Regions from separate parts of the Vibrio sp. RC2502 genome, predicted to be linked through region 3. Evidence: predicted binding sites of a transcription regulator. Region 3 holds the regulator's gene; each other region holds the start of a gene.
The links. Region 3 encodes CRP, which controls carbon source genes, mostly activating them, when cyclic AMP is high. Its sites were predicted from a motif close to TGTGANNNNNNTCACA; they were not measured.
Positions count from the first base shown of each region.

Region 1: a site for CRP is predicted at 2,663-2,678, ahead of gltB (glutamate synthase large subunit). Genes of this name have one in related genera too.
Region 2: a site for CRP is predicted at 3,910-3,925, ahead of ACYJZR_RS11995 (NupC/NupG family nucleoside CNT transporter). Genes of this name have one in related genera too.

Region 1 is NZ_CM141453.1:483,497-494,639, forward strand. It holds gene gltB (glutamate synthase large subunit) at 1-2,405, opposite strand, end outside; gene mnmL (tRNA modification radical SAM protein MnmL/YtqA) at 2,957-3,916, shown strand; gene ACYJZR_RS02285 (sensor domain-containing diguanylate cyclase) at 3,951-5,696, shown strand; gene arcB (aerobic respiration two-component sensor histidine kinase ArcB) at 5,923-8,274, shown strand; gene ACYJZR_RS02295 (hypothetical protein) at 8,276-8,740, shown strand; gene arcA (two-component system response regulator ArcA) at 8,808-9,524, opposite strand; gene ACYJZR_RS02305 (DUF3293 domain-containing protein) at 9,885-10,292, shown strand; gene ACYJZR_RS02310 (putative 4-hydroxy-4-methyl-2-oxoglutarate aldolase) at 10,346-10,828, shown strand; gene ACYJZR_RS02315 (hypothetical protein) at 10,825-11,143, opposite strand, start outside.
Region 2 is NZ_CM141453.1:2,580,237-2,591,379, forward strand. It holds gene deoA (thymidine phosphorylase) at 1-1,026, opposite strand, end outside; gene deoC (deoxyribose-phosphate aldolase) at 1,124-1,900, opposite strand; gene ACYJZR_RS11995 (NupC/NupG family nucleoside CNT transporter) at 2,482-3,765, opposite strand; gene ACYJZR_RS12000 (TatD family hydrolase) at 3,970-4,743, opposite strand; gene ACYJZR_RS12005 (DUF5363 family protein) at 4,730-4,927, opposite strand; gene prfC (peptide chain release factor 3) at 5,012-6,601, opposite strand; gene rimI (ribosomal protein S18-alanine N-acetyltransferase) at 6,723-7,178, opposite strand; gene ACYJZR_RS12020 (DNA polymerase III subunit psi) at 7,244-7,642, opposite strand; gene ACYJZR_RS12025 (hypothetical protein) at 7,694-8,143, shown strand; gene ACYJZR_RS12030 (GNAT family N-acetyltransferase) at 8,211-8,714, opposite strand; gene ubiT (ubiquinone anaerobic biosynthesis accessory factor UbiT) at 8,698-9,225, opposite strand; gene ACYJZR_RS12040 (sensor domain-containing protein) at 9,592-11,143, shown strand, end outside.
Region 3 is NZ_CM141453.1:2,987,642-2,998,784, forward strand. It holds gene ACYJZR_RS13910 (TIGR02444 family protein) at 1-185, shown strand, start outside; gene ACYJZR_RS13915 (hydrolase) at 272-1,279, shown strand; gene ACYJZR_RS13920 (YheU family protein) at 1,313-1,525, shown strand; gene ACYJZR_RS13925 (phosphoribulokinase) at 1,651-2,520, shown strand; gene crp (cAMP-activated global transcriptional regulator CRP) at 2,761-3,393, shown strand; gene ACYJZR_RS13935 (DUF1338 domain-containing protein) at 3,549-4,340, opposite strand; gene astD (succinylglutamate-semialdehyde dehydrogenase) at 4,583-6,040, opposite strand; gene astA (arginine N-succinyltransferase) at 6,069-7,088, opposite strand; gene ACYJZR_RS13950 (aspartate aminotransferase family protein) at 7,198-8,409, opposite strand; gene ACYJZR_RS13955 (aminodeoxychorismate/anthranilate synthase component II) at 8,771-9,358, opposite strand; gene ACYJZR_RS13960 (ExeM/NucH family extracellular endonuclease) at 9,536-11,143, opposite strand, start outside.

The DNA.
Region 1 (11,143 bases), 810 kb from region 3:
TCCAGCATTTGAATTGGGATTTCGCGTTGTGGGTAACCGATGCGGTGGCGAATCAACACTTCTTTCGCGATGTCATCCAGAGTCAAACCTTGGATGCGAGAAACCGTACCAGTGAAGTATTTGTCTACCACTGATTTGTGGATACCCAATGCTTCGAAGATTTGCGCACCATGGTACGACTGCAGGGTTGAGATACCCATCTTCGAGAAGATCTTCAGAAGACCGCCATTGATCGCTTTACGGTAGTTGTTGAACAGATCGCGAGGGTTCGTTTCTGGATCCAACTTCTTAGTACGTTGAAGTTCAATGATGGTTTCAATCACTAGGTAAGGGTTAACCGCATTCGCACCGTAACCAAGTAGCGTTGCAAAGTGGTGCGTTTCACGCGCGTCACCGGTTTCAACCACGATGTCACACTTCGCACGTAGACCTTTGCGGATCAAATGATGATGTACTGCACCAACTGCCAGCATTGCTGGGATCGCCGCGTGGTTTGAGTTCACTGCACGGTCAGTCAGTAGGATGATTGAGTAACCATCGATAACGGCATCTTCAGCGTATTGGCAGATACGTTTTAGTGCACGCTCTAGCTTGCCTTGGTCTTCGCTGGCTTGGAACACGATATCCAGCGTTTTGGCTTGCAGGTGTTCGTTGTCGATAGCACGCAGTTTCTCAAGCTCAGAGTTAGCCAGAACTGGCGATTCCAATTCCACTTTCTGACAGTGAAGTGGCGTTTCAGTCAGAAGGTTTTGGTCTTTACCCAAGTAAGTATTCAGCGACATAACCATACGCTCACGGATCGGGTCGATCGGTGGGTTGGTTACCTGCGCAAACAACTGCTTGAAGTAGTTTGAAAGATGTTGCGACTGGTGTGACAGCACGGCCAGCGGCCAGTCTGCACCCATTGCAGATAGCGGTTCTTTACCTTCATTTGCCATTGGAACGATGATTTCGTTCACTTCTTCAGTACTTACGCCAAACGCTTGTTGACGGTGTAGAAGATGTTCTGGCTTAGGTTGGCTGAACTGGTTGCTCGCATCAGGCAGCTTCTTCAAGCTCAGTAGGTTTTCTTCTACCCACTTCTCGTAAGGTTGTGCCGTTGCGATGGTGTCTTTCACTTCTTCATCAGAAATGATGCGACCTTGCTCTAGATCCGCAACGAAGATACGACCTGGTTGCAGACGACCACGGAACTCTACGTTCTCTGGTGCAATATCCACTACGCCAGATTCTGATGCCATGACTAGGAAGTTATCTTTGGTCACTGTGTAGCGAGAAGGGCGTAGACCGTTGCGGTCGAGCGTTGCACCTACTTGAACACCATCGGTAAAACAGACAGATGCCGGGCCATCCCACGGTTCCATAATGTTTGCGTGGTACTGGTAAAACGCGCGACGCTTAGGATCCATGTTTTTATTTTCTTGCCATGCTTCAGGGATCATCATCATTAAGGCATGTGGCAGGCTACGACCAGAAAGAACTAGGAGCTCAAGTGCCATATCAAAGTTTGATGAATCCGAGCTGCCTTCCTGACAGATAGGAAGAAGCATGTCGATTTCAGCCTGAGTAAACAGGTCTGATTCTAGGATCGCTTCACGGGCTTTCATCCAGTTCAAGTTACCGCGAACTGTGTTGATTTCACCGTTGTGAGCGATGTAACGGAAAGGCTGTGCAAGACGCCATTTCGGGAAGGTATTGGTAGAGAAACGAGAGTGTACCAGTGCCAGAGCGGTCACCATGGTCGGGTTTTGCAGGTCGAGGAAGTACTGAGGCACTTGCTCTGTCGTTAACTGACCTTTGTACACCAATGTCTTGTAAGACATTGAGTTAATGTAGAAGTCGTCACCAATGTTCGAAACGCTTTCTAGGCAAACGCGTACGGTGTAATTACGAAGTACGTAAAGTTTGCGTTCTAGCTCTTCAGGTGTGATGCCAGGACCGCCGGAGATAAACACGTGCTCAAATTGAGGCTCTGTGCTTAGAGGGTCGGCACCAATCATGGAGTTGTCGGTTGGTAATACGCGGTAGCCGATGACTTCGAGATCTAAGCGTTTGGCATTACGCTCTAAAATGTCACGGCATTGTTCGCGTTTGTATTCGTCTTTTGGGAAAAGAACGACACCAACGCCATACTTTTCAAACGAAGGCAGTTTAATGCCTAGTTTAACGGCCTCTTCTAATAGGAATTCATGAGGTTTTTGCAACAAAATACCCGCACCGTCACCGCTGCATGGGTCACAACCTTGACCGCCACGGTGTTCCATGCGAGCCAGCATATCCAATGCTTGAGTCACTACTTCATGAGATTTACGGTTTTTAAGGTGAGCAACAAAACCGATACCACAAGCGTCATGCTCCAATTCCGGAGTGTATAGACCCTGTGAATTTTGCTCTCTATCTACCATAGATACATCCTTCCAGTTCAATGCGACGCAAAGGTACGAGGCAGACCGAAGTTGCCTTGTGACACATGATGCGTCTTGTCCTTTATATTTATTATCGCCACCAGTCGAGGTTGACTGGTCTTGATTCCTTTCCGTATCTCGCAGGAAAAGTATTGCGAGAAAAACAATCCTTGGTGATATCCCTTTATTTATTCTCACTATTTAGTGATTTATATAGGTGGGAGTGGGATAACACCGACAATTCCCGCTGTGCGTGCTGTAATAAAAGTCACAAAAAATGCGGGGTTGTGTAAGTATCCTACAATTTTGTTACTTCGGATTGCAATGAAAAGTCGCCTCTGTGACCCAATTTTTTCGTTTAAATATGCATTTTTAGTTTAACATTTACGCAACATGACGCTTTTTTGTCTGTATTTATGCAAGTTTATTGATTTCACACCGATTGGGAGTTGTTTGAATTGAGTAATATTGTTTGTTTTTTCTTGCAGGGATGTAATTTAGTTACATAAATCGTAGTGAGATTTATTACGGTTTACTATTGGTGAGAATCTATGCAGTTACATGAGTTGGTCAATACACTAGGCCAAGATCTTCAGCGTCGTTACGGCGAAAAAGTCCATAAGCTGACTTTACATGGTGGCTTTAGTTGCCCAAACCGCGACGGCACGATTGGCCGAGGTGGTTGTACATTTTGTAATGTGGCTTCGTTTGCTGACGAAGAAGTACAAATCAAAAGTATTCATGAACAGTTGAAAGATCGTGCTGGGGAAATCCATCGAGCGAAGAAATATCTGGCGTATTTTCAGGCTTACACCAGTACCTATGCAGAAGTGCAAGTACTGAAAAATATGTACGAAGAAGCGCTCAAAGCTGCTGATATTGTGGGGCTGTGCGTAGGCACTCGACCGGATTGTGTACCTGATTCCGTATTAGATTTGCTGTCGGATTATGTAAACCAAGGTTATGAAATTTGGCTTGAGCTAGGTCTTCAAACAGCAAATAACGATACGCTCAAACGCATCAACCGCGGACATGATTTTGAATGTTATGCGGAGATCACTCAGCGAGCTCGAGCCTTAGGGATCAAAGTTTGTACTCATTTGATTGTTGGATTACCGAAAGAAACCCGCGATGATAATATTGAAACGCTGCAAAAAGTGCTGGCCGTGGGCACTGATGGCATCAAGTTACATGGCCTGCATATTGTGGAAGGCAGTACGATGGCGAAAGCTTGGAGAGCTGGCAGATTAGAAGCTCCTGAATTGGAAGAATATGTTGCGATTGCCAGTGAAATGATTCGTATGACGCCCGCTGATGTTGTGTTTCATCGTGTCTCTTCCGCAGCTCGTCGTCCAACGTTGTTGTCCCCGCTTTGGTGTGAAAACCGTTGGTTAGCCATGACTGAAATTGGTCGCGCATTAAATAAAGATGGCGCTCAAGGCAGCTTAATAGGAAAACCTTTTATCTACACGAAGCCGGAATTAAAAGCAGATTGCTCAATAAATAACTGATATATTTTTAGCAGTTTGCTTTATAGGTGGAAAAATGGATCAGTTACTTAATTGGCTTTGGAATGGGCAGGAGAGTTATGGATATATTGTCCTGCTATCGATAGTCAGTGCGATTGCGATAGCACTTATCTACTTTCGTTTCCAAAACGCACTTAAGCAGCTTATTACTGATTCGCCTTATCCAGTGCTGGTGCTAGATGCCAGCCATGGACAAATCCTACTTTCGAATCAAGCAGCGATGCAGTTGCTTGGCATTCGCTCACTGGGTACAGGCTTTTTGTACCCAGCTTTGTTTGAGCTTCACAAACTTTCTTCGTTGCTAGATAGTTTTTCCAGTCGCTATTTCCGTCACCAAGTCTTTGATTGGCGTTTATCTGAAAACGAATCTATTAAGGTTGAATTGTCCGGCCGAAAGAGTTTGCTACGTGGTCATCGTGTTTGGATCATGTACGCGCAACCTTATCAAGTCACTTTACAAGAGCAGCAGCAAGAGTTGGCGCAGTTAGAGATGGCTCGCTCAGCGCTAGATTCGCTGTCCGAGTTGATCTGCTTGCAAGATTGCCAAGGTAACTTATTGACGACGAATCGTGCCTTTGACCAGTTTTGGGAGGGGCGACGAGAAGAAGCCATCACTGCAACGGCGAGCCGAGTCGCTACCCGTAAAAGTGAACGCAAATGGACGACGGACACGCAAGGTCGCAGCTGCTTGCTTGAAGTGAATTTAAGCTCGTTAGTATCGCCAAGTGGTGAGCTACTCGGAACGTTGTCTATTAGTCACGATGTGACGGAATGGCATAAGATTCAACAGAACTTACGTGATGAAATGGAACGTCGTAAAGACACTGAAGTCGCCTTGGCTCAGCGTGACACCATTCTTCAAACAATCTTAGATGCAAGCCCTGACTCTATCGGTATTTTTAATGAGAATATGGTGTACCAAGCGTGCAATAAGCCATTTGTAAACGCTTTAGGTATATCGGAAGTTTCTGATTTGATTGGTAAGCGTCTTCAAGATGTCATTCCCGTTGAAATGTACACGCGGTTGGAAACGAGCGACCTACACGCTCTACGACAAGCGGAACCGGTAAGGTACATCGATAAGGTCGTGAGTAGTGATGGCCATATTACGTGGTTTGATGTGGTGAAATCGCCGTTTAAAGACAAGGCATCGGGTACGAATGGCGTTCTTATCATGGCGCGTGATATTTCAGAGCGTTATCTTGCCGAGCAAAAACTTGAACAAGCGAACCTTGAACTTGAGAAATTGAGCTTTATGGACAGCTTGACGCAAGTGGCGAATAGACGCCGATTTGATGAACGTCTTCATGTACTTTGGTATCACCACATTCGTGAAAAATTGCCTTTGACTATCATGTTGTGCGACATCGACTTCTTTAAAGATTACAACGACTGTTACGGGCACCAACAAGGCGATGAGGCGTTGATTCGTGTCGCGGCGGTCTTCAAGCAAGTGGTCAACCGTTCTTCAGACTGCGTGGCTCGATACGGTGGTGAAGAATTTGGTTTTATCTTGCCAAACACGACAACAGAAGGCGCAGAGCAAGTCGCTCAGCGCATTCATCAACAAATTAGACAGCTTGATATGGAGCACGGTAGTTCGGAAGCTTCAGAGCACCTGAGTGTGAGTATCGGCTTTGTTTCTTACGTTCCTCAGCATGGTGATGAACCTGAAATGGGCATCGCTATGGCCGACAGTGCGCTATACCAGGCCAAAGCCGATGGCCGTAATCGCACCTGCATCCACCCTAGTTCCTTCTAGCGCTTTGTGACCGCTTGCTCTAAGTTGATAGCAAGCGGTTTAAATCACCGTATTAAACACGTTAAACTGCTTATACCTTGTGTTCTCGTCTGTGATCCTCTGATTGTCGCCAGTTCATCAAGGTGAATGCCTCAAAATCAAACAGACCTAAATTGCGTTAGGCCTTGTACATCTGCCCGTTTTCAATATGTCGGGTTGATAGCTTGCTTGTGCCATGGAGTAGTGAATGAAGCCCATGAAAAATCTCGCCCAGTACTATGTAGACTTACTGGTGAAACTAGGGATTGTCCGTTTTTCAATTTTGTTAGCCCTAGCGCTGGTGGCACTTGCTGTCGTCGTACAAGTTGGTATCACTTTGGCTCTCAAAGGGCGCGTCGATGATATCGACATCGTACGTTCCGTTTTCTTTGGTTTGTTAATCACGCCCTGGGCCGTTTACTTCCTATCTGTGGTGGTAGATCAGTTAGAAGAGTCTCGTCAACGATTGACGAAGCTGGTTTCTAAATTGAAAGACATGCGTTCACGTGACCAAGAACTGAACTTCCAACTACAGCAGAACATCGAAAAGCTCAATCTAGAGATTGAAGAGCGGATTAAAGCGGAAGAAGCGCGTGAAGAGGCGATGCAGGATCTAGAAAATGAGGTTTTCCAGCGTGAGCGAACGCAATTAGAGTTAGCAGAGCGTACCGCCTTGTTACGTTCATTCATCGATGCGTCACCTGATTTGATTTATTACCGTAATGCCGATGGCGTCTTCTCTGGTTGTAACCGAGCGATGGAAGAGTTAACGGGCAAGAAAGAGCATCAACTTGTCGGCTTGAGCCCGTGGGATGTCTACAGTAAAGAAATTGCGCAACCAATCGTAGATACCGACCAAAAAGTCTTTAGCGACAACCAAGCGATCACTTACGAGCAATGGTTGGAATACCCTGATGGGCGAAAACACTATTTTGAATTGCGCAAAGTACCATTTTATAGCAAAGACGGTCGACATTTGGGGTTGGTTGGTTTTGGGCGAGACATTACTGAGCGTAAGCGTCACGAAGAATCTCTAGAAAAAGCCAGCCGAGATAAAACGACGTTTATCTCCACAATTAGCCATGAACTTCGCACACCGTTAAACGGCATTGTTGGCCTGAGTCGAATGTTGCTTGATAGTCCGCTGACGGAAGAGCAGCGTAAGCACATGCAGACGATCAACGTGAGTGCGATTACGTTGGGGAATATCTTCAATGACATCATCGATATGGACAAATTCGACCGTCGCAAGCTTGAGCTGTTACCTGCGCCATTGAACTTTGAAGACTTTGTCGCCGAGATAGAGAGTATTTCGGCGCTCATGGCGGAACAAAAAGGACTGCGTTTCGACTTAGAACGTTTGAGTGACCTACCAAAAGCGATCGAGGTGGATGCGACCCGTTTACGTCAGGTGATTTGGAACCTAGTCAGCAACGCGATGAAGTTCACCAAAGAAGGTGGCGTTGTGATGACAGTCAGCGCTGATGTCGAAGAAGACTTCGCGACTATCATTATGGAAGTCGAAGACACTGGCATCGGTATTCCTGAAGCTGAACTGGATAAGATTTTTGCTATGTATTATCAAGTTAAGTCGGGCAAAGACAACTTGCATGCGGTAGGTACAGGCATTGGGTTAGCGGTTTCGAAACAACTGATCAATATGATGGATGGGGACATTACGGTCACAAGTGAAGAAGGCTTTGGTAGTACTTTTACTGTGTCGATTCACGTTCCTATTGTTGAACTCGAAGAGCCGGTAATCGATGCAAAGCGCGACAATGTGCATCTCAACATCTTTATGGTTGAAGACATTGAACTTAACGTGACGGTGGCTAAGTCGCTGCTAGAAAGTTTGGGGCATTCCGTGACGGTCGCGATGACTGGGGAAGAAGCGTTAGTCAACTTTGTGCCGGATCAATACGACCTTGCGCTGTTGGACATTCAACTGCCAGACATGACAGGGTTTGATGTGGCGAAGTACTACCGTGAGCATTATGACCACTTACCTCCGTTGGTGGCGTTAACGGCGAACGTGATGAAAGATCGTCGAGAGTACTTAGAAAATGGAATGGATGACGCAATCAGTAAACCATTAGCTGTGCATGCTATTCAGTCAGTGATAGATAAGTTCTTTGTTGATCGAGTCGATAAACCCGCGGTGATTGTTAAGCCTGAAGTCAAGGAAGAAGCGGCGCCTTCTCCTGTGATTGAGACACATCTACTGGATCTGGATATGCTAGAGTCTTATGTGGATATTGTCGGCGTTAAACCCGTGTACGACAGCATCAAGATGTTTGAAGACATGATGCCAGATTACATTGAGGTATTAGACTCAAACATGACCGCAAAAGATCAGGATGGCATTGTTTCTGAAGCGCATAAAATCAAAGGTGCGGCAGGATCTATTGGTCTTAAACGTATCCAAAGCGTTGCTCAAAAAGCGCAATCACCGGATATGCCGGCATGGTGGGAAAATATTTCTGACTGGGTCGAAGAGATAAAGAATGAATACCAAAACGATATTCAGGTACTCAAAAGTTGGTTAGATCAAAGGAAATAACATGAAGAAACTTGCACCCGTAGCCTTACTTATTGCATCGCTCGTAGGTTGTAGTTCTGTTCCTCAAGTGAACTGGCAACAAGGCAGCCAAATTACGATGAATCAGGTGAATGTTGAACTAAAGAGCAATCTTTGGGTGAACTTAATGCCTGCGATTGAGGAAGAACCTGTGCAAGACGTTCAAGAGTTGAGTATTCAAGGTGCTTTGTATCTGGAAGGCGACAAACAGCTGCCTGCGAATTTGACTGCTGAGGCTCTGATTATAAAGCAGGGTACTACCGAGTGGATGATTGATGGTGGGGACTTGGAAACTCGCACTCACAGCGAAAATCAGTGGGAAGTGACGTTTACTTGGCAAGTTGAAGCCGATACAGATAAATCCGTCGATTTGGCGTTGCTGCTTGATGATGCGGGTAAACAACGTTGGCTTGTTGAAAAGCACGTGAAGATAAACAAGGTTTATTAGTTTCTTTCCCGCATAGAAAAAGGGCTTGCTCCAATGAGCAAGCCCTTCGTATTTCTAGCAGACTGAATTAGTCTTCTAAGTCTCCACAGAAGCGGTAGCCTTCACCGTGGATAGTCGCGATGATTTCTGGCGTACCAGATACTGATTCGAAGTGTTTACGAATACGGCGAATCGTTACGTCGACAGTACGGTCATGTGGTTTAAGCTCACGGCCAGTCATCTTCTTAAGAAGATCAGCACGTGTTTGGATCTTACCTGGGTTCTCACAGAAGTGCAGAAGTGCACGGAATTCAGAACGAGGCAGCTTGTAGCTATCGCCAGCAGGGCTCACTAGTGAGCGGCTGTTAATATCTAACACCCAACCGTTGAATTCGTATTTTTCTACTGAGCGCTTTTCTTCTTGAACTGCGTTAGTGCTCATTGAGCGGCTTAGCAGGTTGCGCGCACGAATAGTCAATTCACGTGGGTTGAATGGTTTTGTGATGTAGTCATCAGCACCAATTTCAAGACCTAGGATCTTGTCTACTTCATTGTCGCGGCCTGTTAGGAACATCAGAGCGATGTTCGCTTGCTCACGTAGTTCACGTGCTAGCAGTAGACCATTCTTGCCTGGAAGATTAATGTCCATAATGACCAAGTTGATAGAGTTGTCAGACAACACTTGGTGCATCTCTTCACCGTCACTGGCTTCAAAAACAGCGTATCCCTCTGCTTCAAAAATACTCTTAAGAGTGTTACGAGTTACTTGCTCATCTTCTACGATAAGAATCTGCGGGGTTTGCATTGGCGGTACCTAAATTTGTGACAAAATTGTGCTAATAGAATAAATTCTAGGCAAAAATATAACATACAGGTAATGTGATTTTGATAATAAATCAAGTTGATCAAAAAAACACTTCTTTCAGCTATCCGCCTTCCTTGGAATTTTGCCAACTCACCAGTATCCAATGGCGACGTTTATTCTATAGGGCTTGTTTACCTTTCAGTTCCTTGCTTTGCAGGGCATGAAACGTAAACACCCTAAGATATGGAGCGGATTTTATATTGTTAACAGCATGCTAACAATGCTCAAATGTTAATTCCATTCAGTTTGTTGATTTACATCAATTGATGAAATGTAACTGTTATTAATCGTTTAAGAGTTATGATAGAAAAAAGTAATACGAACATAGATGTATCGTTATGGAATGCTTATTCAGAATCTTTTTTTCATTTTGAAGCTGAATGGCATACGTCAAGTTATGCGGTGATAACTGCTTGGAACCCCTACAGTAATTTGCGGTCAAAGAAAGAGAACTGCATAAGTAATCAAGAGTTGGAAAAACAACTTAAACACGCGAATTACGTGCTCGTTAACGTAGGTGATCGCAGCTTTGAATGGTGTGAAGAGAGTTTTGCGGCGGATATATCATTAGAAGAGGCTGTGCGATTGGCAAAAGCGTTTCAACAAAATGCCATTTACTATGTGATAGATAGTGATCTTTACTTAGTTGCGTGCGCGGCACCGAGCAAAAAACACTGGCTAGGAAAAATTAACGACAGGCTCGTATAACAGGATATCTCTCGTTGGGGTTATGCCCGAGCGAGCAAATTCACGGAGGAAATATGAGAGACATAACACCAGATATTTGTGACCAATTTGAAGACCAAGTGGCGTTGCTGAATTTACCACTACAGAACTTTGGTCAACGTACCGCCTTTCATGGCGAAATTGTCACAGTGCGTTGCTATCACGATAATTCTAAAGTACGTGAAGTTCTAGAACAGGATGGCACTGGCAAAGTCTTGATTGTTGATGGACACGGTTCCTGCCAAAAAGCGCTGCTTGGTGATCAGCTGGCGATACTCGGTATCGAAAATGGTTGGGAAGGCATCATTGTGTACGGAGCAGTGCGTGATGTGGCACAAATGTCGCAAATGGACATAGGAGTGCAAGCGCTGGGTACATGCCCGTTTAAAACGGAAAAGCGTGGTGTGGGTGAAGTCAACGTGACGTTAACGATGCTGAACCAAATTGTTCAACCAAAACATCATGTTTATGCCGATTGGAATGGGGTGTTGATTTCAAAAGAAGCACTCGATTTTTAAAATCGGAAACCTAAACCTACCTCAAAGCCTTGTTGCCAATCTTGGTAATCCAACGTCGCGTGAATGTCTAACTTATCGGTAATTTTCACGCGGCTAGAAAGTTCAGCAGCGAGGCTACTGTCTTCGGTTTGAATGCCGTTGCTATTCTCAGATTTGTAAGATCTTACGGTACTTTTTACGGTGACACGATCATTGAAGTGGTAGCTGATCCCGCTGAGAAAGCCGCTTTGGTTTTGAGTCGGAGAGTTATTGACTCGCGCACCTACATAAAGGTCAACAGAATCAAAAAGTTCATAGGCGTAGCCACCATCAATA
Region 2 (11,143 bases), 410 kb from region 3:
TGGCTTGATGATTTCTGCTTTTTCTAGGTAGTTGTCGTAGTTTTCTACGAAGTCAGCTGGACCGCCAAGACCCGCAACCATTTTGCCGAAGCAAGCTGCAGCTTTACCGTTGTCTAGCACTTCCATCAGTTTCGCGCGTGCGTCGTCTGTGTTCTCAGCAAGTTTGCCAAGCACGAGCATTTCAGCACATGATGCCATCGTCACTTCAAGTAGACGCGGGTTGCGGTATTCACCCGTTAGGAAACGAACCGCTTCACGAACTTCCACCGCGTTACCCGCAGAAGAAGCCAGTACTTGGTTCATGTCCGTAAGGATTGCGGTAGTCTTCGTGCCTGCACCATTTGCTACTGCAACGATAGATTTTGCTAGCTCTTCAGACGCTTCGTAAGTTGGCATGAATGCGCCAGAACCGACTTTTACATCCATCACTAGAGATTCCAGACCCGCTGCCAATTTCTTAGACAGGATCGATGCCGTGATCAGTGAGATGTTGTCTACGGTAGCCGTGATATCACGAGTCGCGTACACGCGCTTATCTGCCGGAGCAAGATCACCCGTTTGACCGATGATCGCCACACCCGCATCTTTGGTTACTTGACCAAAAACTTCGTTCGTTGGAGTGATGTTGTAGCCAGGAATCGCTTCAAGTTTATCTAGCGTGCCGCCTGTGTGGCCAAGGCCACGACCAGAGATCATAGGTACGAAACCGCCACATGCTGCCACCATAGGGCCAAGCATCAGAGAAGTTACGTCACCCACACCACCGGTTGAGTGTTTGTCGACAATTGGACCACCGAAGTTCATGTGGCTCCAGTCGATAACCATGCCTGAGTCACGCATTGCACACGTTAGGGCGATGCGCTCATCCATGGTCATTTCATTAAAGAAAATCGTCATAGCAAACGCCGCAATCTGACCTTCAGATACCGTGTTGTTCGCTACGCCTTGAATAAAGAAGTTGATTTCGTCGGCTGTTAGGACTTCGCCGTCACGTTTTTTACGAATGATTTCTTGTGGTAAATACATTAGTGCCTCCCAAGCTCTTTTGAGCCATGGTTGTAGTAGGATAGAAGAGGTTTGGTAGCACCCGTTTAGGTGCTACCGTTCAGACGTATTATTGGAATTAGTACGCTGTTGGATCAGCGACGTCGTCCGATACTTCTAATGTATTTAGTAGGTTGGTTAGCAGGCTAGACGCACCAAAACGGTAGTGACGAGCATCAACCCAGTTGTCACCTAGGATTTCGTCAGCCATTGCTAGGTATGCAGCTGCGTCTTCAGCAGTGCGCACACCACCTGCTGGTTTGAAACCAACAGTTTCTGCAACACCCATGTCGCGAATAACTTCAAGCATCATGCGAGCGTATTCTGGTGTTGCGTTTACTGGCACTTTACCAGTTGAAGTTTTAATGAAGTCAGCACCTGCTTCAATACAGATTTGAGATGCTTTCTTGATTAGTGCTTCTTCTTTTAGTTCACCAGTTTCGATGATCACTTTAAGAAGAATGTCACCACAAGCTTCTTTACATTGCTTAACTAGCTCGAAGCCTACTTTCTCATCACCCGCTATTAGCGCGCGGTATGGGAAAACTACGTCAACTTCGTCTGCACCGTAAGCAACAGCCGCTTTTGTTTCAGCAACTGCGATGTCGATATCGTCGTTACCGTGTGGGAAGTTCGTTACTGTTGCAATGCGAACTTCTGGCGTACCTTGCTCACGAAGTGTCTTCTTAGCAATAGGAATAAAGCGAGGGTAAATACAGATTGCAGCTGTGTTGCCTACTGCTGTTTTCGCGTCATGACATAGTGAGATCACTTTTGCATCAGTGTCATCATCATTCAGCGTAGTTAGGTCCATAAGTTTTAGTGCACGTAGCGCTGCTGCTTTTAAATCGCTCATTTCTATCTCCGATCAATATTCAAAAAATTCACTACTCAGCCTCACATCACTTCTCTAACTATAATCAACAAGTCGAGATAGTGTGAGAAATTGGCTAAACAGTCTATTTATGAACGGACTTGGTTCCCTGAAGACTCGGCATATACAGCGAAAAATTCATATGCCAATTGCTATCCTTGTCACCGCACAGTACCAGTTTGGCCTATGGCACAACAATCTATGATTGCGGTGTCTTTAATATCACATCACACAGCGAAACGCCTATTAGATCTGATATTGCAGGGCAATTCATTTGCCCATCGAGTATGTAATATTCACTCTATGATTAAGTGGTTATCGTAACCATGATCTCGTGATTACTACATTATAGATATTCACCGCAAAACTGTAGCACCAAATAGAGCGCAAACGGTTTGTATCTCAAAATTTCCAAGCCGCTATTCCATTCGCTGCGTAAACCAATGTCTTGGGTTTACTCAGCGTAAAAATTTTGGTCCTGAAAAACGAAAAATGCCCCGCAGCAATCTCTTGCTACAGGGCATGGTTTAAAACGGCGTCTATATATTAAGAACCGATTCTAATTAAAATGCTGCAAGGCTTAGGCAGAAGCCTGCAATTGTCGCTGCCATAAGGTTAGACAACGTACCTGCAAGAACTGCTTTGATGCCCATGCGAGCGATATCTGAACGACGGTTTGGTGCAAGGCTACCTAGACCACCAAGTAGGATCGCGATAGAAGAAAGGTTCGCGAAGCCACATAGTGCGAATGAGATGATAGCTGTTGTCTTCTCAGACATTACTTCACCAGTTGCTGCTACTACTTGAGCGCTGTCACCTAGGTAAGGTGTGAAGTTCAAGTAAGCAACGAATTCGTTGATAACTAGTTTCTGACCGATGAATGAACCAGCAACAACTGCTTCGTTCCATGGAACACCGATTAGGAATGCTAGTGGAGAGAATGCGTAACCTAGAATTAGTTCTAGAGTTAGCTCAGGCATGCCGAACCAACCACCAATGCCACCTAGCATACCGTTAACTAGAGCAATCAGACCAACGAATGCGATTAGCATTGCACCTACGTTTAGTGCAAGTTGTAGACCAGAAGCCGCACCGCCCGCTGCTGCGTCGATTACGTTAGCTGGTTTGTCGTCGCCACCGTCCATTGCTTCTTCGATATCTTCGTGAGGCTGATCAGTCTCTGGGTGAAGAATCTTAGCGAACAGTAGACCACCTGGTGCCGCCATGAATGATGCTGCTACTAGGTACTCTAGAGGAACACCCATAGATGCGTAACCTGCTAGTACACCACCAGCTACAGAAGCTAGACCACCACACATTACCGCGAATAGCTCAGATTGAGTCATTTTTGGAACGAATGGACGAACTACTAGAGGTGCTTCAGTTTGACCTACGAAGATGTTAGCTGCTGCTGACATTGATTCCGCACGAGAAGTACCAAGCGCTTTTTGAAGTGCACCACCAAGAATCTTGATAACCCACTGCATTACGCCAACGTAGTAAAGAACTGAAATCAGTGCTGAGAAGAAGATCAGTGTAGGAAGAACACGGAAAGCGAAGATGAAACCGCCGCCGCCGAATACTTCGAACATCTTGTCAGAAACAAGACCACCGAATAGGAACGATGAACCATTGTTACCGTAGTTGATAACGTTAGAAACACCAGTAGAGAAACCGTTCAGTAGATCACGGCCCCAAGGTACATAAAGTACGAATGCACCTAATGCGAATTGGATAGCGAATGCGCCACCCACAGTTCTTAGATTGATAGCTTTACGGTTATTAGAAAATGCAAATGCAATAGCAAGAAGCACTACCATACCGACTAGGCTCATAAACAGGCTCATAGTTTATGACTTCCTTATAAGTTATTTATTGGCGTGTTACAAAATGGAGCTATAAAGCGGGGGCAATTATACTCACGCAGAATCAATTAAAGTAATGCCACCCTCACACTTTCTTATAAGATTCATCATTGATTCACCCACCTTTGTGAGTTATCTCACAATAAGCAGGGAAACGTTTTCTATTTCAGACTACATCTTTAGATTTTATTCACAGATAGAGAAAGCAAAATTGCTATTTTCCCACAGCTGAGTGGCAATCGATTGCTTTCGCACACTATGCAACTCTGCGAGCTCATTGAATACATGAATGAGTTTGGCAGGGTGATTCGGCTCCCCTTGATAACCAAGTATAGGCATATCTGGAGCATCTGTTTCTATAACTAGATTTTCGAGTGGTAATCTTTGAATCGCGTCGCGAGTTTTATGGGCTCTCGGATAGGTAATGGTTCCACCAACACCGATGAAAAAACCTAATCTGACCCACTCCATCCCCTGCTGATAACTACCAGCAAACGCGTGCAAAACGCCACCACGAGGTAACTTCGCCGCTTTGACCATTTGAATGAGTCGATTGTGTGCTTTCCGGCTGTGCAAAATGACAGGAAGATTGAAACGCCTTGCCAGCTCAAATTGAGTTTCAAGCGCCCTTTCTTGTAGCTCAGGATCTACGTTAACTGCAAAGTCTAGTCCGCACTCTCCGATTGCCACACACTGTGGCGATTTTTGGTTGAGATAGCGTTCTAGTTCTGAAAGGTGCTGCTCAACGTTATCTTCTAGAAAATACGGATGAAAACCGAGCGCGTAATACAAATTGGCGTGTTGCTCTGCCAACGTTTGAATACGAGCCCAATTTTGCGGGCCGACGGAAGGAATCAGAATTCTTGCGACGCCTTGCGTTTGAGCAAGCTCAAGTTGATGCGCAAAGTCATCTTGAAACACATCAAAATCAAAGTGGCAGTGCGTATCAAAGAACTTCATCTTGAGACTTTTTATCGACGCCAGCAGACGGAGAGTCAGAAAAAGACAGAGCTTCGCCCTTCTCTTCGTTTTGATGGGCAGGATCTTTTCGATAAGGGACGCAGCTGCGTTTTTGATCTGGCGTTAATCCCATTTGTTTACACCAATCGTCGTAACGCTTTAACCCACGTTTGAACCAGTTCATTTTTCTTCCTTATATAAAAACGCCCTTGACTAAGTCTATAGCCAAGGGCGTTTTAAAATCTAGTTGCTTTAACGCGGCGGTTGATTAGTGCTCGCGAGTCGCACGGAATTCAACGTCTGGGAAGCGTTCTTTTGCAAGGTTCAAGTTAACCATAGTTGGGGCAATGTACGTTAGGTTGTCACCACCATCCAATGCTAAGTTCGCTTGGTTCTTACGCTGGAACTCATCCAGTTTCTTCGCATCGCCACACTCAACCCAACGAGCTGTCGCTACGTTAACGCCTTCGTAGATTGCTTCAACGTTGTATTCTGACTTCAAGCGAGCCACAACCACGTCAAACTGAAGCACACCTACCGCACCAACGATCAGATCGTTGTTTTGCAGTGGACGGAATACCTGTACCGCACCTTCTTCAGAAAGCTGAACCAAGCCTTTTAGTAGCTGCTTCTGCTTCAATGGATCTTTCAAACGAATACGACGGAACAATTCAGGCGCAAAGTTTGGAATACCAGAGAACTTCAGTGACTCACCTTGCGTGAAAGTATCACCAATTTGAATAGTGCCGTGGTTATGCAGACCAATGATGTCACCCGCGTAAGCGTGTTCTGCACGTGAACGGTCACCAGCCATGAAGGTTACCGCATCAGAGATACTTACTTGCTTGCCTAGACGAACGTGGTTCATCTTCATACCTTGAGTGTAAGTACCCGATACGATACGCATAAATGCGATACGGTCACGGTGTTTAGGATCCATGTTTGCTTGGATCTTGAATACGAAGCCAGAGAACTTGTCTTCTGTCGCTTCAACATCACGCTCAACCGCTTGACGCGTTTTCGGCGCTGGCGCCCATTCAGTCAGACCGTCTAGCATATGGTCAACACCAAAGTTACCCAGTGCAGTACCGAAATAAACTGGTGTCAATTCACCCGTTAGGAACAGTTCTTTATCAAACTCAGGACATGCACCCATTACTAGCTCAAGCTCTTCACGAACGCTTGCCGCTAGGCTTTCACCAACTTTTTCATCAAGTTCTGGGTTATCCAGACCTTTGATGATGCGAACTTCTTGAATTTCATGACCGTGGCCAGATTCATAAAGGATCGTTTCGTCACGGTGAATGTGGTAAACACCTTTAAATTCTTTACCACAGCCAATTGGCCAAGTGATCGGTGCACACATCATACCCAACTCGTTTTCTACTTCATCCAATACTTCCATTGGATCACGAACGTCACGGTCAAGTTTGTTCATGAAAGTTACGATTGGCGTATCACGCAGACGTGTTACTTCCATTAGCTTACGAGTACGATCCTCGACACCTTTCGCCGCATCGATAACCATCAAACACGAGTCAACTGCCGTTAGAGTACGGTAAGTATCTTCTGAGAAGTCTTCGTGTCCTGGAGTATCAAGCAGGTTTACTAAGCAATCGTTGTACGGGAACTGCATCACAGAAGTGGTTACCGAGATACCACGTTCCTTTTCCATTTCCATCCAGTCAGATTTTGCGTGCTGTGCATTACCACGACCTTTTACAGTACCTGCTTTTTGGATCGCGTTTCCGAATAAAAGTACTTTTTCGGTAATGGTTGTTTTACCCGCATCCGGGTGAGAAATAATAGCGAACGTTCTACGTTTAGAAACTTCGCTTAGAAAAGGTGTATTTGACATGAAACTGGTCTTCTTTGATGTCTGAATGCCTGCTGAAAAGCAAACACGCTTTTTGTAGATTCAATTTTGCGCGGTATTCTCGCCTATTATTGCTTTAGGGGCAACTTCCCGAGTAGTACGTCTAGTTAAAGAAGAGATAACTCATGATGATCGCGTCTTCTTTTCCATTGCCTGTTTTAGCTGGATAATAATCATAACGACGATCCACTTCGTTAAAACCAGCTTGCTCATAAATATGAATCGCAGGATGGTTACTTTCTCTTACTTCTAGCCACGCGCTGTCTGCTTTGGCTTGCTCACAGTGATTCAGAAAGGCATCCAATAACTTTTGACCGTAGCCTTTTCCTTGTAGCGCAGGGGCAACCGCAATATTGAGTAACGTCACTTCACCCACAATATTTTGTGCATAAAAGTAGCCAACTACCGAGCCGTCTTCAACCATCACGTGATGGCACGCACCGCGACTCGACAAATCGCGCACTAACGACTCTGCCCATGGGTGAGAATGCGCTTGCTGTTCAATTTGCCAAACTTGCTCCACATGCTCACTGCACATTGGGAGAATTTCAATCGTCATGATTTAACCTATTAGGTCGAAATACCGCGCCACAATAGAGCTTGGTATTCGATCTTTTACAAACGTTACGAGTAAGAACAAATTTGCTGCCAAAGTGCGCGTTTTTGTTCATTGTTGCCATCTATGTCTTGCAATAACAGCGAGGTTAGCTGCTTAGCATTTTCCATGCTGTTACTTTCACAGCCTGCAAACCATACCCACTCCAACTGATGTTCACCAAGCATTGCAAGGCGCTCAGGCTCTATATGCATGGCTTGTTCAAGCGTTAATTTCATACTTTTAAGTATCTTCTCGAACAGTATCGCTGTCTCATTCGTAGGACAGATGGGTGAGACCAGCAGAAGTTTGCAAGAACTTGGCAAATCTATAGTTGGCGGTTGATAGCCTGCCAACCTTTCTGGATGAATCAACTCCCACGAGGTGATTCCCATTTCGTGTAAATACTGTTTCTCGTTAATTGACATTTTTCGTCACCTGTTTGAACGAGGCAATCCTATCAAAAAGTCAGATGTGTTATGAAGCTTTTCCAATCACTCTTTACTGTGATGATGGTAGCGACCATCAGTTTTTCCACATTTGCGAGCAGCAATAATGATGACTGGGAGCTGATCGCAACCAAGACCGTCAACTTCCAAACGGAGACAGACACCGTTACGCCAAATAGTCTGCTCAAAAACCGTAACTTCAGTAAAATCAAAATAAAGTGCATTCAAGGCACCGTCGATTTAAAAGACATCAAAGTCACCATGACCGACGGCAGCGAGAAAAAACTCACTTCAATGGGCACGCTCACCAACGGAATGTCAACGCGAGCTTGGACACTACCAGGAGCGGAGGACGCGAAACTTAAGCACCTTGAAATGAAATACAGCAGTTGGGGAAACATGAAGCTCGACGTGTTGGGTGTCAGCAAAAAAGCAAAAGTCGAAATCTGGGGCAAAAAAAGAACCAAAAACGCTCAATAAACGTCATGCTTGTCGAATGAATGATGAAAAGCAAACAGCCCGCTATTTCAGCGGGCTGTTTCAGTATTTAAAGCTCTGAGAACTCTGGCGCGTAATCAATGCGTCCAGAACGTCCTGCACATTGGCCTTCGACGAGTTCAGCTACTCGAAACGCACCTTCAGGCACTTCCCAAGCGCATTCAAAGCCCATCTCTTCACCAGCATTGAAACCTTGTCGTGCATAGTAGTTAGGTTCACCCAACACGACACAGACTGGATAACCGAAATCACGCAGAGATTCGAAACCTTCTTTAATGAGTTCAGCGCCAATGCCTTGACGGCGATAGTCCTCATGAACAGCCAATGGTGCAAGCCCTTGCCACGACAAATCTTCACCATTTAATGTAACTGGGCTAAATAAAGCATGGCCAATTACCTCACCTTCATCCGTACACGCCACCAGCGACAAGGTCAGCTTGCCGTTTTCACGTAAACGCATCACCAAGTTGGCTTCTGCATCGGTTGGAAACGCATGTTTCAATAGGCGGTCAATGGTCAGAATGTCCGCAGGGGCTTCAGTTCGAATAAGCATTCGCTACTCCGGGTTGTTGTGCAGGCTCTTGAACCCCTTTTTGGACAAAGTCAGCCAGTTGGTTCAGCGCTACTTGCATTGCTTTTGGTAACTGCTCTAAGTCGACACTGTCCATCAAGTTTTTCACTTCTAAGCCAAGCTCAGTGTCACCTTCAATTGAAAGGCGACGTTGGAAGAACAGTGTATCAGGGTCTTCTTTACGACCAGCAATCAGTACTAGGTCGTTTAGATTACCACTAAAACTCACATCTTCCTGAACTGGTTTTTCAGCGACGACTAATTTTTCATCTTGATAGCTGATGTACCATGCTAAGTTCAAGTCTTTAATCGCAACTTTTAACCACTTGTCTTCAAGGAATTCAAAGTCGCCATCTTCTAACGCTTCTTTGAATACCATTTTCAGCCCTTCAAGCAAGGCTTTTTGTTGAACTGTTTGTGGTAATAACTGGACTGGAGAACGCAAAATGTTGGCTGCGTTCTTTACTAGTTGACTGCGAATCTTGTTTAACACGTTCATTATCCGTTACTTTGTCATTAGGTCGCTCATATTACGCAATCGCACCACCGCGATACCTGTTATGTATCAATAAACTGTTTGTTTTCAGTTGGTGGTTTATTGTCCACTAACGTGTCGTTTTTTGACCTTACGTGTATTATTGATGCGAACAGCTTGATAAACGCTTTAATAACCGTATTTTCAAAGTTATAGTTATCCGAGCGTATCCTCGTGATATCAAGTCACAGAATAAAGCCGAGTCAACCACTTAAAAATGACTCTCTATGCAGGCTTGAGAAGCACGGCGGCATGTTCGCCAGGGTAGCGCTTTTGATTACACGGACGAATTAATCTGGCTCATTGGAGATCGGTAATACCCTAATGCCTTCCCAGCAATTACAACATTGGTTTGCCACGCTAACCTCAAATAGCCCTTTCTTTTTTGCCATTCTTGATAAAAAACACAATTATCGAATGGTGAGTGACCGCTATTGCGATATTGCAGGCTTAAATCATGAAGAAATCATCGGGTTAAACGATTGTCAGGTGCTAGGTGAACAGTTTTATAAGAAGCTGGCACCTTACTACCAACGCGCATTCAAAGGTGTGCATGTCGAAGCTGAAATTACCTTAGATGAAACCGATTTAGAGACCAGCCTTCACTTTAGTTTGTCACCAGTGTATGAAGGTAACGAGGTACGTTTCGTGGTGTTTCACGCCGTCGACACCTCCGAAAAGCAAATTCTTGTCCGCTCTCTGGAAGAATCCGAAAACAAATTTGCCAAGCTGACCCAACTATTGCCCGATGGCCTGCTGCTGATTGAAGATGACACCATCATCTCAGCAAACCCTGCCTCGGCTCGTCTGCTTGGGCTTAACTCCCCTCACGAGCTACTCGGTGAAGAGCTCTCTCGCTTGTTCATCGACGAAAACACCAAAAAAGTTTTCAGTCACCGACTCAGCACGCTTATTTCGGACAAACCGTTTGTTTGCCTGACTAGCGCGCGTTGCGGATTTGAGCGCAAAGTCCAATTGCATGCGGACTCGACGGCAATTCTAGGCAGTGAATCTCAAATTATTCTTATCCAAGATGCGGATGACACACCAAAACACTTGTCGTCAGCCTCCAGTGAAGATTCTCATATCGACTCTTTAACCAAACTGTATAACCGATTTGGTTTCACCAAGCGCCTAGAACAACTGATCAAAAGCCAAACACCGCTATTGGTGTTTTACCTCGATATCGATAACTTTAAGAACATTAATGACTCGCTGGGTCATCACATCGGTGACAAAGTCATCCAAGAAGTTTCTGCGCGTTTAAAACGACTGCTGCCAAACCAAGCGATCATCGGCCATCTTGGCGGTGATGAGTTCGGCATCATCCTTCCAGAGCCAGAAAACTCGCGCATGGCAGAAGTGTTATCAGATCGCATTATTTCGTTGATAAACCAACCTTTTGATCTGCACCACTTCAGTAAACGTCTTGCCTGCTCAATTGGTAGCGTCCGCTATCCGGAAGATGGGCAGGATGCTCGTATCTTGCTACAAAACGCCGATACCGCGATGTACGAAGCCAAAGATCGCGGACGAAACCGTCTGATCAAATTCAATGACCAAATGAACAAAGAAGCGCGTATGCGTTTGTGGCTCGAAATCGAACTGCAAAAAGCCCTGCAGCAAAATGGTCTTGAAGTTTGGTATCAACCCAAAGTGAACGCCCGTGATTTCAGTATCAATGGCGCAGAGGCTTTAGTACGTTGGAAACATCCGGTTGAGGGCTACATTAGCCCAGGATCATTTATTCCTGTGGCGGAACGAGCAGGTTTGATTGAGCATCTGGGCCGCGTGGTGATGCGTGATGTATTCAACACCGTAAAACGCTGGAAACAACAAGGCATTTTGCCGGGTCGCGTCGCGATCAACCTGTCTC
Region 3 (11,143 bases):
AGTTTGAACTGCAACTCGAAAAGCAACAACAAGCCGATTTGGTCGACTGTATTAACTCACTTACACTGATTAAAAACGATGGCGATCCACTCACGCTCAGATACTGTCGTCAGCTTGGTGGAGAGCATTTGCAACAAGCCTTTGCTATCCCTGTGCCAAACATTCACCCACCAAAACACTCATAACGCTGTAGAATACCTATAATCTTTATAAAGGATTATATTAATAAGTTCTTCAACTGACATGAAGGACCATATAAGAGCAGTTAGGTATGACACAATTTTTCGCAGCCGCCGGGATCAAGAACCCGCACCTTCAGACCCTTTTACCGCGCTTTATTCGTAAAAAAGCGCTGTTTACGCCTATTTGGCAGACGCTGGATACCGACGATGGCGACTTCCTCGATCTCGCTTGGAGTGAAGATCCCACCAAAGAACCCGCGCAGAACAAACCCATCTTCGTTTTGTTTCATGGCTTGGAAGGATGCTTCTATAGCCCGTATGCAAACGGCCTGATGAATGCGTTTGCGAAATCTGGTTGGTTATCGGTGATGATGCATTTTCGTGGCTGTAGCGGCAAACCGAACAAAAAAGCTCGCGCATACCATTCAGGAGAAGTAACGGATGCTCGCTTCTTTTTGGAACACCTTCATCTGCGCTTTCCAAACAATCCAAAAGTCGCCGTCGGCATCTCCCTTGGTGGCAATATGCTGGCGAACTACTTAGCACAATACAAAGATGACCCGATTTTAAAAGCGGCCACCATCGTCTCTGCACCACTGGATTTGGCGGCTTGTGCCAATCGAATTGAGCAGGGCTTTTCCAAAGTGTATCGCCGTTACCTACTCTCTTCGCTCAAACGGAATGCTCTACAAAAACATCATTTACTGCATGGCGAATTGGCGCTGTCGTACAACTCCATCAAGCGCGTTACTCGTCTGTACGAATTTGATGACTTGATCACTGCACCTCTGCATGGTTTTAAGGATGCACAAGATTATTACGATCAATGCTCAGGATTGAGCAAGTTACAGCAGATCACCTTGCCAACTTTGATCATCCACGCCAAAGACGACCCGTTCATGACCGAAGAGGTGATCCCCAAATTTGTTCTGCCAGATAACATTGATTACCGTCTGTTTGAGCACGGCGGACACGTTGGTTTTCTGACTGGTACGGCATTAAAACCAAAGTTCTGGTTAGAGGAAGCCCTGCCCGCGTACTACGAAAGTGTCGCGGCAGAGTACCTTTCAGCTGTATCCAAACCGCGAACACAGTAAACTAGCCTTTCATCATAAAAGTTTGAGGTATTTATGATCATTCCTTGGCAAGACATCGCGCCAGAAACACTGGAAAATCTAATTCGTGAGTTCGTACTACGCGAAGGCACCGACTATGGCGCGGTTGAAATTTCACTGCAAAACAAAATCGATCAAGTGAAGACGCAACTAGAAAAAGGTGAAGCCGTCATCGTGTTCTCAGAACTGCATGAAACGGTTGATATTCAACTCAAAGCAAAGTTTTAGCACGTTCACATTTTTACCGTATCCCACTCGATGACAAGTCGTTGTTACATGCTATAGTGGGTTATCGACCGTGCAGCGGTTCGCTGCTGCACTTTACAGGTACGTAATTTTCGACAAGGTTTGTCATGTCAGCTAAACACCCAATCATTGCGGTTACTGGTTCATCCGGTGCCGGCACAACCACGACGTCTGAAGCATTCCGCAAGATGTTCAATATGATGAACATCAGGCCGGCATGGGTGGAAGGAGACAGCTTCCATCGCTTTACTCGCCCTGAAATGGACATCGAAATTCGCAAAGCCCGCGAGCAAGGCCGACACATCAGTTACTTTGGTCCGCAAGCGAATGACTTCCCGGGATTAGAAGAGTTTTTCCGTAAGTTCGGTCATGACGGCACTGGCAGTGTGCGCCGTTATCTGCACACCTTTGACGAAGCAGTTCCCTACAATCAAATGCCAGGCACATTTACACCGTGGCAAGACTTACCTGAAAACAGCGACGTGCTGTTTTATGAAGGGCTGCATGGTGGTGTGGTTGATGGCGATGTTAATGTTGCTCAGCATGTGGATTTCTTGATTGGCATGGTGCCAATTGTGAACTTAGAGTGGATCCAAAAATTCGTGCGCGACACTCGCGATCGCGGCCATTCGCGTGAAGCGGTGATGGACTCAATCGTGCGCTCAATGGACGATTACCTCAATTACATCACTCCGCAGTTTTCTCGTACTCACATCAACTTTCAACGCGTCCCAACCGTCGATACCTCCAACCCGCTTAACGCCAAAGGCATTCCGAGTTTAGATGAAAGTTTTGTGGTGATTCGTCTGCGCGGCATTAAGAATGTCGACTTCCCATATCTGCTGGCCATGATTGATGGCTCATTTATGTCGCGCCACAACACCATTGTTGTGCCAGGCGGCAAAATGAGCTTTGCAATGGAGCTCATAGTTAGGCCTATCCTACAACAGCTGATTGAAACAGGAAAAATTGGCTAAAAACGTAGCAGGCTAGATGTTTACTTTTCATACCGTGATCATGTGCACAGTTTTGCTTACAAAATCTCAATCATGGCACGATTAAAATCAAGAAATCGTTTTCGAAAAAGGATACTATTTCTTACCGAAACACAAGAGAGCTTGCAGCATATAAAAAGTGCTCTTATTCTAGTAAGCCTAATTCAGGCTTAGCTAAAATATGGATAGCGCAAGCGTACCCTGCAGAGGAAGTGAGATATTATGGTTCTAGGTAAACCTCAAACCGACCCAACATTAGAGTGGTTTCTTTCACACTGTCATATTCATAAGTACCCATCAAAGAGCACGCTAATTCACGCAGGTGAAAAAGCTGAAACGTTGTACTACATCGTTAAAGGCTCTGTTGCGGTTCTTATCAAGGACGAAGAAGGTAAGGAAATGATTCTTTCTTACCTAAACCAAGGTGACTTTATTGGTGAACTTGGTCTATTCGAAGAAGACCAAGAGCGTACAGCTTGGGTTCGCGCTAAATCTCCTTGTGAAGTTGCTGAAATTTCTTTCAAGAAGTTCCGTCAGCTTATCCAAGTAAACCCAGACATCCTAATGCGTCTTTCTGCGCAGATGGCTCGTCGTCTTCAAGTAACTAGCCAAAAAGTGGGTGACCTAGCGTTCCTAGACGTAACTGGTCGTATCGCTCAGACGCTTCTGAACCTTGCTAAACAACCAGATGCGATGACTCACCCAGACGGCATGCAAATCAAGATCACTCGTCAAGAAATCGGTCAAATCGTTGGCTGTTCTCGTGAGACAGTAGGTCGTATCTTGAAGATGCTAGAAGAGCAGAACCTAATCTCTGCGCACGGTAAAACTATCGTGGTTTACGGTACTCGTTAATCTCAATTTAGAGTGACACGAACAAAATTATAAAAGCCACCAATGGCGACATTGGTGGCTTTTTATTTGCCTTGCAGTCAGGCTCTAGGTCGCAAGAGGCTAACGAACTAGCAGGTTAGCCCAAGGTATTCCATGGCGTTTAGCCATTGGTACGTTTAACCATTAGTGCTTTCAAAAATTTTGTCTGCTGAAGCGGCAACAAATCCTGGATACAACTCGCCATTCTCCATTGGGTAACGTTTAGCAAACTCGTAAAAGCCACCTGGGATAATTTCCGAACCTTCTTCGAAGGTCACTGGCACTTTGTCTGCCATCGTCGACGATTGCTCAAGCAGCACTTCCGGTGAACCCTTCACCTCACCGCCCGACTCATTGATCACAAACCCTGCTTGACGAAGATGGTCGTTAACCTGTTTGACTTCATCGTGTTGATTCAACTGATTCACACTCACCGTAAAGTGATTAGCACCATAACCGTGCGCGGCCAGCCAAGACGCATACTCGCTCTCTTTAGCCAACGTTTGGTAATCAGCAAAGCTTAGCTCCCATAAGCGACCGCCATGCAGAAATGCACTGCCCGACAGTTTTTCAGCATCCACTTGCGCAACCAGTTTCGCCACAATATCTTGCAGCTCTGGCGAACACTCTTCGACTTTCAGCTCACTGATGAAGACTTTAGGCTGCTTCGGATCTGGGTGCTCATAGTGTTTTGCGACCAGTTTTTTGCTCTCAAATACGTAGTCCCCACACGCTTTATAGCCAGCAGCTAAAAACGGTTTCGCCAATGTCTCGATACCTAGCGGTTCAACATTGAAAGTGCGTAAAGCAATATGATCATTAATCAGAGCCTCATCTTCTTGTAGAAGCTGATGCACCTTAGCAGCAGAAGGACAAAGACGTTGGATGTAGTCTTGCCATAGCGATTCAAATAACACATCGGGCGTCATAACGACTCCTTGTTACGAGATGTAGGATTAAGATAAGAGTGTGGTCGCTCGTTCACAGCCCAAAAGCTGTCCAGAATAATGAACGAGCAACCATCAACCTGTGACGGTAAATGTCAGTCAGTCAAACACGCTTTTTGAGTCTGTGCTCACTTGCCGTGTAATGCCAACGCGTACTACCCAAACCTAAATGATGCGTCAGCACATTGGGCCACGATGCATGGTCGTGACCCTGTTATTGAAACTTAAAGCGTCACGCCTGGGCTCAATGTCGCAGGTAATTCCGTCTCCTGCCCTTCCATGGATGCCATAGGGTAAGCACAGTAATCCGCCGCGTAGTACGCGCTTGGACGAAGGTTGCCTGATGCACCTGGGCCACCAAACGGTGCGTCACCACTTGCGCCCGTCAATTGACGGTTGCGGTTTACGATGCCTGCGCGAATGTGGTCAACAAAGTATTCCCATTCTTGATCGTCTGTTGATACAAGACCTGCCGACAAGCCAAAGCGCGTGTCATTCGCCAGCTCTACGGCCTTATCTAAACCTTCATAGCGCACGACTTGCAGCAGCGGTCCGAAGTATTCTTCATCTGGCAACTCAGCAATGTTAGTCACATCGATGATGCCAGGAGAAACAAACGCCGCCTCTCCTGCTTTCGCTTCAATTAAGCTTTCACCGCCTAGAGATTGCAGGTTTGCTTGCGCATCAAGAATGAACTTCGCCGCAGCCACAGAGATTTGTGGGCCCATAAATGGCGCAGGTTCTGCGAATGGTTGATCCATGCGAATGTTTTTCGTCGCTTCCACCAGCTTAGTGATCAGAGCATCCCCTTTCTCACCAAACGGCACGTATAGACGACGAGCACAAGTACAACGTTGACCAGCACTGATGAATGCCGATTGGATGATGGTGTACACCGTTGCATCCAAATCACCGTAGTTATCAGAGATGACCATCGGGTTGTTGCCACCCATTTCTAGCGCTAACATCTTGCCTGGTTGACCTGCAAACTGACGATGCAGAATGTGACCCGTGTTCGCACTGCCCGTAAACAGAATGCCATCAATACCTTTCGCATCAGCCAACGCAATACCGGTTTCCTTCGCACCTTGAACAAGGTTGATCACGCCTTTTGGCAAACCCGCTTCTTCCCACAATTTCATAGCTAGCTCGCCAGTCCAAGGCGTTTGCTCAGATGGTTTGAACACAACTGTGTTCCCCGCTAGCAAGGCAGGAACGATGTGGCCATTCGGTAAGTGACCAGGGAAGTTATATGGCCCAAACACCGCCATTACGCCAAGAGGGCGATGTCGCAATACAATCTGGTTGCCCGCTGCTTCGCGAGTCGCTTCACCAGTACGGTCATGGTAGGCACGAATAGAAATAGCGATTTTTCCAGCCATTGCAGCCGCTTCTGTGCGCGTTTCCCAAATTGGTTTACCCGTTTCTTTCGCGATCACTTCGGCAATTTTTTCACTGTTTTCTTTCACTTTTTCAGCAAAAGCCAACACAATTGCTTCGCGTTCAGCGAATGGACGTTTTTTCCATTCGACGAACGCAGCACGCGCTGCAGCAACGGCTTGGTCTACTTGTTCCGCCGTTGCACCGTTACCGCGCCAAATTACTTCTTGGTTGTACGGCGACAGAGACACAAACTCTTCACCCTGACCTTGTACCCATTCACCTGCAATCCAATGTGTCATTGTTACTATCCTTAAATTCTGTCGTCTGTTACTGCGGTAGAAGGCGAACGAAATCCCCGTCCTTCACCAAGAGCGCATCAGCTAATTCAGGCGCCAACACAACGCTTTGCGTTTCTGCGTCGTACGCGGCTTTTGCTGCAGCGGCACGGAAGTTCTCGAATGACGAGTTACACATCAAGAAGTCTTGAGTGCTGGTATGCGCTGAGATTTTGACTTGAGCACGGAATGAATGACGTACCGATTCGATATTGCGTAAGTCACACTCAACCGTTGGACCGCCATCGAAGATGTCGACGTAGCCACGGTTGGTAAATCCTTCACGCTCTAACAGCTTCAGCGCTGGGCGCGTGTTGTCATGCACTTGGCCAATCACCGCTTGTGCTTCTGGGCTCAATAGGTTGATGTAAATTGGCAGCTTTGGCATCAAGTCAGCGATAAAGCCTTTCTTGCCGATGCCGGTAAGATAATCTGCAAGTGTGAAATCAATAGAGAAGAAATGCTCTTGTAACCATTGCCAGAATGGAGAATTACCATTCGCATCAGAGACGCCACGCATCTCGGCAAAGATGGTTTTAGAGAAACGCTCTGGGTGCTCCGCCATCATAAGAAAACGGCACTTAGACATCAGACGGCCATTTAAGCCCTGGCGATATTTTTCGCGTAGGAACAGCGTACAAATCTCACTGTTCCCCGTGTAGTTGTTGCCAAATGTCAGTAGTTTAACGACGTTATTTACGCCGAGTTTTGGCGAAGAGTGAACCACTTTACTGATGTGATATGAGTAGAACGGTACGTCCCAGCCAATAGATGCTTCGATTCCGGTGGTACCCGCAACCTCACCCGATTCAGAGTCAAAACCCACCATTAGGTAGCCTTCGTCACCGGGCTCGGTCACGTCGGGCTTACCAAAGCTGTACTCCGAGTGTTTGATTCGATTGGTTAACAGTTCTTCGTTAACCGGTAGAGATGTAAATCCGTGACCAGACTCCACCGCACAAGTGTGCAGCGCGTCGTAATCCGACATCGCGATAGGGCGAACTACTAGCATCAATACTCCCTCCAGATGCAAGAAGATCCTAACTATATTGTAGGAACAATTCCCCCATCAGAGATCCTTGACGGGGGTGTCTGCGTTGACGTTTAAACTGATATCGCGCTTAAACTAAAGTCGCGATGGCTTTATCCAGTTTCGCCAAGCCTTCTTCAATTTCTTGTTGTGTGATAACGAGTGATGGTGTGAAACGCACGACATTGGCACCCGCAACCAATACCAATAGACCTTGTTTACCTGCAGCAACCAGCACATCACGTGCACGGCCTTGCCACTCTTCATTCAACGCAGCGCCTAGCAATAGACCTTTGCCACGAACTTCAGAGAATAGGTTGTACTTCGCATTGATCTTTTCTAGACCTGCGCGGAACAGCGCTTCGCGCTCTAAAACACCAGCAAGCACTTCTGGTTTTGTCACTTCGTTAACGACCGCTTCTGCCACTGCACATGCCAATGGGTTACCACCGTATGTTGAACCGTGAGTGCCCACTTTCAGATGCTCAGCCAGTTTTGCTGTTGTTAGCATTGCACCGATAGGGAAACCACCACCCAGTGATTTTGCTGTGCTTAGAATGTCTGGCGTGATACCTAGACCTTGGTAAGCATAGAAATGACCAGTACGTCCGTTACCCGTTTGAACTTCATCAAAGATAAGTAGTGCGTTGTGCTTGTCACACAGTTCACGTACTGCTTGGGCAAATTCCGGAGTTGGTGGCACGATACCGCCTTCACCTTGTAGCGGCTCCATCATAACCGCACATGTGCGATCTGACATGTGTGCTTGAAGTGCTTCGATATCGTTGTATGGTAAATGCGTAACATCGCCTGGCTTAGGACCAAAACCGTCTGAGTAAGCCGCTTGACCGCCAACCGTCACAGTAAAGAATGTACGACCGTGGAAACCTTGTTTAAAGGCGATGATTTCTGATTTTTCAGGGCCATGAACATCTGCCGCGTAACGGCGTGCTAATTTCAGTGCCGCTTCGTTTGCTTCTGCGCCCGAGTTAGCAAAGAATACGCGCTCAGCAAAGCTCACTTCAGTTAGCTTTTTCGCAAGGCGAAGTGCCGGCTCGTTCGTCATCACGTTACTTAGATGCCACAGCTTGTTGCCTTGCTCAGTCAACGCATCAACCATTACTGGATGACAATGACCCAAGCAGCTCACTGCAATACCACCAGCAAAGTCGATGTACTCGTTATCGTCCTGATCCCAAATACGTGAGCCTTTGCCTCTTACAGGGATCATTTCCATCGGGTTATAGCAAGGTACCATCACCTCATCGAATAAACCGCGCTCTACTTTAATTTCCGTTGTCATTGCACATTCCTTCTTGATACCGCATGCGTAGCAGATAAGCGAATTTAACCGGCCATCGTTGCCAGCAAATAATGTTTTGCATTTAAGCTATTGCGGCATTGTATTTACATTTAATTAACCATTTCAATAGTGATTTATTCTTTTCGTATTGCTGCGCAACTGCCGTTAATCACTACTTATGAGTATTTATGCATCAAGAAAGTAAAATAGAGAAGTGAATTTTTACAAAAGTTATGTAATACAGGGGTTAGACGAGTCAAAATGGCGTGCATAAGCAGACCATCAACCATGAAACGCATAGTTTTGCATTCCACTTACACCGTCAAAAAGATGAACAATTTGTTAAGAAAAGTGATCGAGATCAGATCGCTCTGCGTGCAAGAAAGTTGGCTAACAGCTCATGTCCTTGCTCAGTTTTGATTGATTCTGGATGAAACTGCACAGCATCAATAGGCAGGGTTTTGTGCTGATATCCCATTATTTCGTCCATGCTGCCATCAGGCAGTTCCGTCCAAGCAGTCAATTCAAACACATCGGGTAACGTGCCGTTTTTCACCACGAGAGAGTGGTAGCGGGTTACCGTAAGTGGGTTATTTAGATTTTTAAACACACTGCGACCCGTGTGGCGGATCGGCGATGTTTTACCATGCATGACTTGTCTCGCACGCACAACTTCGCCACCGAACACTTGCGCAATGGCTTGATGACCAAGGCACACCCCTAAAATAGGAAGCTTACCGGCAAAATGCTCTATGGCTTGCAGGGAAATCCCCGCTTCGTTTGGCGTACAAGGCCCAGGGGAAATCACCAAATGGGTTGGATTGAGGGCTTCGATACCTTGAATGTCGATTTCGTCATTGCGTACGACCTTTACCTGAGCGCCAAGCTCGCAAAAGTATTGGTAAAGGTTGTAAGTGAAAGAATCGTAGTTATCGATGATCAACAACATAGCGTGTCGGCTGCTCCAATCCGTTTTGGCAAGGCTTAAGGATCAATTGTCTGGTTTACCACAATTGAGGGCGGTATTTTGCAACACCCAATTAGAAAGGCAAGTCTTTGCGCAATAAAAAGGCCAGCATCGGCTGGCCTTTGAGTTTTACAGCTATGTTTTTAGGACAGGAGTGGCTTAACGGCGGCGGCGGAACAAGCCAAGTCCAAGCATTGCTAGCAGTGCACCAACCCCAAACGAACCACCATCAGAGTCTTTCGAATCTGTGGTGCCCGTTTCAGGTTGAGTCATAGAGACTGCACGAGCAGAGCTAAACTTAACGACGTTGCCAGTCGAGTCTGTCACTTTCTCTTCCAGTTGGTAGTTACCTTGCTCTGGCGCCTGTTCAAACTCAACATTCACGCTGCGTGCTTTAATGTCCGTTTGATCTAAAGTCTTGCTCGCTGAGTAAACTTTTGCATCACTACTTACAGCGGCAGCTTGAGTCGCGACGGTTAAGCTAACAGTCACGATGTCACCTGCAACCGCATTTGGTGGCAAACGTACATCTACCGCTAAGTTTTCACCCGCTTTCGGTAAATCGATGTCCGTATCAGGTAAATCAATCGCGATGATCACAGGATCGTGGTCAGATGCCGAGAACGCATCTTTGTATTTCGGCATGTCACCTGTGTATTTGCTGCCGTACTCAAACAAATTACTTTCTAGTGAGTTAATGTGCCAATCTTCAATCGCTACCACTTTTTGCGCCAAACTGTTGCTTGCCAAGGCGTGGTCTAAATTGCCCAGCTCACCAGAATAGGTGTACGAGAACGTGTCTGTGCCATGCAGCAAGGTATTAAGGTTGTTCAGGCCGTAACCTTGTTTGATTTGCGTTTGCTCAACTTGCAACTCACCACCGTTGATTGTGGTGTAACCCGCTGTGTAGATATCACGTCCGTATTTCTCTTTCGAGTAATCAGTCAGTGTCAGTAGTGGATCTTCCATGCCATACGCATTGAGGTCCCCCATCAGCAACACATCGCCTTTCACGTCTTTCAACGCTTCACCCACTGCGTGCGCAGCAGAAACACGGAAGTTGTTACAGTTACCTTGCAGATCCGCAGGCTCCGAGTCTTCTACGCCGGCAATCCACTCTTCAATACATTCAGAACCTTTCGATTTGAAGTGGTTAACGACGATAGAAAGATCTTCACCGCTCTCTTGTACCGTGAAGGTTTGCAACAAGCTGTGGCGTTGGTATTTGTCGTACGCAGGGTTGCTCTCAGCACCATCTTTACGAGTAATGGTGTTTTCGGCAATGTGCTGCTCTGGCGTGAAGATCACTTTCGCCGCTTCTTTTGGCGTGACCACTTTCGCGCGGTACAAGATAGCAACCATGATCGCATCGCTTCCGAAGTACTCTTCTTGGTACTTGTCTTTATCTGCGATTTCAACGTAAGTGTAATGATCGTCTGCATCATCGATTTCCGCATTCAATGCATCCACCAAGTTTTGCACAGCACTGCCATCACCGAAGCCGTTATTCTCCACTTCCATCAAACCAATGATGTCAGCATCCATCTTATTCATCGCAGACACGATCTTCGCTTGTTGGATCAAGAACTCATCGTGATTCGTCGCTCCACGGTTTTGGCCTGTCGGGTTGTTGTTTCCGCTGTCTGCAACCGAAGTGAAGTAGTTAAGCACGTTAAAGCTTGCAACGCGTAAATCAGACTCTGCGATAGCTGGCGCCGCTTTACGCTCTACATCAAAACCATCACCCGTTGCCACAAAGTTAGTGTT